2 regions of the Streptomyces sp. NPDC052396 genome follow, and region 2 is predicted to be linked to the other one. Evidence: predicted binding sites of a transcription regulator. Region 2 holds the regulator's gene; the other holds the start of a gene.
The links. The regulator HspR, encoded in region 2, represses chaperone genes until heat shock. The targets are predictions, from matches to a motif close to TTGAGNNNNNNNNNCTCAA.

Region 1 (2,392 bases), on a different contig from region 2:
CGACCCCCAGGCCCCGGTCGGCACGCCGCTTGCGCACCGCCAGGTATTCGGTGATCCGTTCCTTGACGTCGTCCAGCCCGGCGTGGTCCGCGTCCAGCACCGCCCGCGCGCCCGGGATGTCGTAGGAGTCCTCGGTGCGCTCGTTCCAGGGCAGTTCCAGGACGGTGTCCAGCCAGGTGCGGATCCAGCCGCCCTCGGGGCTCTGGTCGGAGGCCCGCTCCAGCTTCTCGACCTCCTTCAGGGCCGCCTCGCGGACCTTCTCCGGCAGGTCGGCGGCCTCCACCCGGGCCCGGTAGTCCTCGGACTCGTTCTCCGGGTCCCCGTTGAGCTCGGCCAGTTCCTTGCGGACCGCCTCCAGCTGGCGGCGGAGCAGGAACTCGCGCTGCTGCTTGTCCACGCCCTCCTGGACGTCCTTGGCGATGGACTCGGCGACATCCTGCTCGGCCAGGTGCTCGCTCAGCCACTTCACGGCCAGCTTCAGCCGGGCCACCGGGTCGGCGGTCTCCAGCAGCTCCACCCGCTGGCCGACGGTCAGGAAGGGCGAGTAGCCGGAGTTGTCGGCGAGCTGGGAGAGGTCGTCGATCTGCTGGACCCGGTCCACCACCTGCCAGGCGCCGCGCTTGCGCAGCCAGCTGGTGGCCAGCGCCTTGTACTCCTTCATCAGCTCGGTGACCGCGCCGGGCAGCGGGTCGGGGGTGATCTCCTCGATCACCGTGCCCTCCACCCAGAGCGCGGCGCCCGGGCCCGTCGTCCCGGCGCCGATGCGCACCCGGCGCAGGCCGCGGATCAGCGCGCCCGGGTCGCCGTCGGAGAGCCGGCCGACCTGCTCGACGCTGCCCAGGGCGCCGACCCCGGCGTAGGTGCCGTCCACCCGGGGCACCAGCAGCACCCGCGGCTTGGCCCCACGCTGGGCGGCGGCCTGGGCGGCCTCGACGGCGGCGCGGACCTCGGTGTCGGACAGGTCCAGCGGGACCACCATGCCGGGCAGCACGACCTCGTCGTCGAGCGGCAGGACAGGCAGGGTGAGCGGTGCGGACGTCGAAGCCATGATCTCCCCTTCGGCAGGCAAGTTGAGCTATGCCGACTCAATGCAGGAGAGAGCCCGGTTGTTCCCGGGCTGTTGTTCGCTGTGAGCGATCAGATGCGGGCGATCAGGGGTGGGTGATCAGTTGTGGACGATCAGACGGGGCCCGGGAACGAGCGGCGGTAGTCCGTCGGGGTGACCCCGAAGTGCAGGGTGAAGTGCCGCCGCAGGTTGGCGGCGGTGCCCAGGCCGCACAGCTCGCCGATCCGCTCCACCGGCAGGGCGGTGGTCTCCAGCAGGCTCTGGGCCCGGGCCAGGCGCTGGGCGAGCAGCCAGCGCAGCGGGGTGGTGCCGGTGGTGGCCTGCACCCTGCGGTGGAAGGTGCGCGCGCTCATCCCGGCCCGGGCGGCCAGCTCGTCCACGGTCAGCGGCCGGTCCAGGCGCTCGGTGGCCCACTGCAGGACCGGCGCCAGGCCCCGGTCGTCGGCGGCCGGTACGGCCACCTCCACAAACTGCGCCTGGCCGCCCGGCCGGTGGGCGGGGACCACCAGCCGGCGGGCCAGCTGGTTGGCCACATGGGCGCCCAGGTCGCGGCGGACCAGGTGCAGGCACAGGTCCAGGCCCGCGGTCACCCCGGCACTGGTGAGCACCTGGCCGTCGTCCACATAGAGCACGGAGTCGTCCACCGTGACGCGGGGGTGGCGGCGGGCCAGCGCCTCGGTGTGCATCCAGTGCGCGGTGGCCCGGCGGCCGTCCAGCAGCCCGGCGGCGGCCAGCGCGAACGCCCCGGCGCACAGGGAAGCCAGCCGGGCGCCCCGGTCGGCGGCCGCGCGCAGCGCCGCCAGCAGCTCGGCGGGCAGCTCGCGTTCCCCGTCCACGCATGCCTCCGGCACCGAGGGGACGATCACCGTGTCCGCCCCCTCCAGCCCCTCCAGACCCCAGGGCGCGCGCAGGGTGAAGCCCGGCGGGCCGGGCGGCGGCGGCTGTTCCGGCCGCACGGTGCACAGCCGCAGGTCGTACCAGGGGTCGGCCAGATCGGGCTGCGGGATGCCGAAGACCGTGCAGACCACCCCCAGTTCATACAGGTCCCAGAAGGGGACGTCCTGGTCGATCACCACCACGGCCACGGAACCGGCGCTCATGACCGCCCAGCCTAGTGGCAGGAATTTTGCGCAGTACGTCAGTCCTGCCACTGTCGGGCGGCGCCGGGCGCTGCGAGCGTGGTCCTCGCTTGATCAACTTCCGGGACGCACAAGGAGTTCGACGACGATGAATGTGACCGTGATGGGACTGGGGTCCATGGGCAGCGCCCTGGCCGGGGCCTTCCTGGCCGGCGGCCACCGCACCACCGTCTGGAACCGGACGCCC
Region 2 (2,392 bases):
GGGCGACGCCGCGGCCGAGGAGCGCTTCAAGGAGATCTCCGAGGCCTATGACGTACTCGCGGACGCCAAGCGCCGCAAGGAGTACGACGAGGCGCGCGCCCTCTTCGGCAACGGTGGCTTCCGGCCCGGTCCGGGCGGTGGCGGTTCGTTCAACTTCGACCTGGGCGACCTCTTCGGAGGCGCCCAGGGCGGAGCCGGCGGCGGCGGCTTCGGCGGTGGCATCGGCGATGTCTTCGGCGGCCTGTTCAACCGGGGCGGCGGCGGCACCACCCGCACCCAGCCGCGGCGCGGCCAGGACATCGAGTCCGAGGTCTCGCTGAGCTTCGGCGAGGCGGTCGAGGGGGCCACGGTCCCGCTGCGGATGTCCTCCTCGGCGGCCTGCAAGGCCTGCTCCGGCACCGGTGACAAGAACGGCACGCCCAGGGTCTGCCCCACCTGTGTGGGCACCGGCCAGGTGTCCCGCGGCGCGGGCGGCGGCTTCTCGCTGACCGACCCCTGCCCCGACTGCAAGGGCCGCGGGCTGATCCCCGAGAACCCCTGCGATGTCTGCAAGGGCAGCGGACGCGCCACCTCCTCGCGCACCATGCAGGTCCGTATCCCCGCCGGAGTCTCCGACGGCCAGCGGATCCGGCTGCGCGGCAAGGGCGCGCCGGGCGAGCGTGGCGGCCCCAACGGCGATCTGTATGTCGTGGTCCATGTCGGCTCCCACCCGGTGTTCGGGCGCAAGGACGACAACCTCACCATCACCGTGCCGGTCACCTTTGTGGAGGCCGCACTCGGTGGCGAGGTCAGGGTGCCCACCCTCGGCGGCCCCCCGGTGACCCTCAAGCTGCCGCCCGGCACGCCCAATGGCCGCACCATGCGCGCCCGGGGCAAGGGCGCGGTCCGCAAGGATGGCACCCGGGGCGACCTGCTGGTCACCGTCGAGGTCGCGGTGCCCACGGACCTGGGTGACAAGGCCCGGGACGCTCTGGAGACCTATCGTGAGGCCACCGCGGGCGAGGATGTGCGCGCGGAGTTGTTCCAGGCAGCGAAGGGAGCGTGACCCCATGACCGCGACCGGCGACGGCCGCCGACGGAACCCTTATGAACTCACCGACGAGTCGCCGGTGTACGTCATCTCCGTCGCGGCTCAGCTGTCGGGCCTGCATCCGCAGACCCTGCGGCAGTACGACCGGCTGGGCCTGGTCTCGCCCGGCCGTACGGCCGGACGCGGCCGCCGCTACTCGGCCCGGGACATCGAACTGCTGCGTCAGGTACAGCAGTTGAGCCAGGACGAGGGCATCAACCTGGCCGGTATCAAGCGCATCATCGAGCTGGAGAACCAGGTCGCGGCGCTCAGCGCCCGCGTCGCGGAGCTCCAGGCGGTGGTGGACGGCGCCGCGGCGGCGATGCAGCAGCGCGAGGCCCAGGTGCACGCTTCCTACCGGCGCGACCTGGTTCCGTACCAGGACGTCCAGCAGACCAGCGCGCTGGTCGTCTGGCGGCCCAGGCGGGACCGCTGACCTTCTTTTCCCTTCGGGCAAGGCCCGCCAAGGCCCGTCATCTGCTCGGTGACGGGCCTTCACCCGCCGCGTTCGCGGGGTTCATACGTACCGCCCGGGCAGCGAACTCGCCCGGTCCTGCGTAGGGTTGAGCCAGCCGTCCGGTGCCAACGGGTCGCACCTGTCCGGACCGTATCCCCCGCCGTGTGATCGGAGCCCAGCCATGCCCGAAACCGCCCGCACTCCGCGCGAGGCCCTCACCGCCTACCACCAGGCCATGCTGGCCTGGTCCGCCGATGACCTCGCCGATCTCTACGCACCGGACGCGGTGCATGAGTTCCCCTTCCTCACGCCCGGCTGGCCGGAGCGCTATCAGGGGCGGGAGGAGGTGCGGGCCGGGTACCGGGCGGCCTGGGGGGCGTCTTCGGTGCGGCTGCGGGAGATACGCGACGTGGTGGTGTTCGACGGGGCGGACCCGGAGGTGGTCATCGGACAGTGGAAGGCCACCGCCACCCTGGGTGACGATGGCCAACCGGCGCAGATCACCGGCCTGTTGATCCTGCGGGTGCGGGACGGGCTGATTGTGCATGCCCTGGACTACATGGACACCCTGGGCACATTCCACGCGCTGGGGCGGGTGTCGGTCTTGCTGGCCGCGCTCGGGGAGGAGTGAGCGGGGGCCGGTGGTTCAGGAGATCGGGCTGCCGGTCGGGAAGCCGCGCAGGGCGACCGAGGAGACCGAGACGATCTTGCGCCAGTCGAAGTAGTACTTGTCCATCGCCGCGGGGCTGGTGATCCACCGCTTCTGGCCGTTGGTGACCAGGTACACCTGTGGGCCATCGGGGGCCTTGGCCAGGAAGGCGCCGTCGGAGAGCTGCCCGCCGTCGGTGATGCCCTCGACGTCGACT

Region 1: a site for HspR is predicted at 1,071-1,089, ahead of lon (endopeptidase La). Genes of this name have one in related genera too.

The regions. Positions count from the first base shown of each region.
Region 1 is NZ_JBIUAW010000002.1:289,400-291,791, reverse strand. Features, by position in the region: gene lon (endopeptidase La) at 1-1,048, opposite strand, end outside; gene ACIHFE_RS06380 (helix-turn-helix domain-containing protein) at 1,180-2,166, opposite strand; gene ACIHFE_RS06375 (NAD(P)-dependent oxidoreductase) at 2,294-2,392, shown strand, end outside.
Region 2 is NZ_JBIUAW010000005.1:460,259-462,650, forward strand. Features, by position in the region: gene dnaJ (molecular chaperone DnaJ) at 1-1,045, shown strand, start outside; gene ACIHFE_RS16100 (heat shock protein transcriptional repressor HspR) at 1,050-1,505, shown strand; gene ACIHFE_RS16105 (nuclear transport factor 2 family protein) at 1,708-2,157, shown strand; gene ACIHFE_RS16110 (hypothetical protein) at 2,173-2,392, opposite strand, start outside.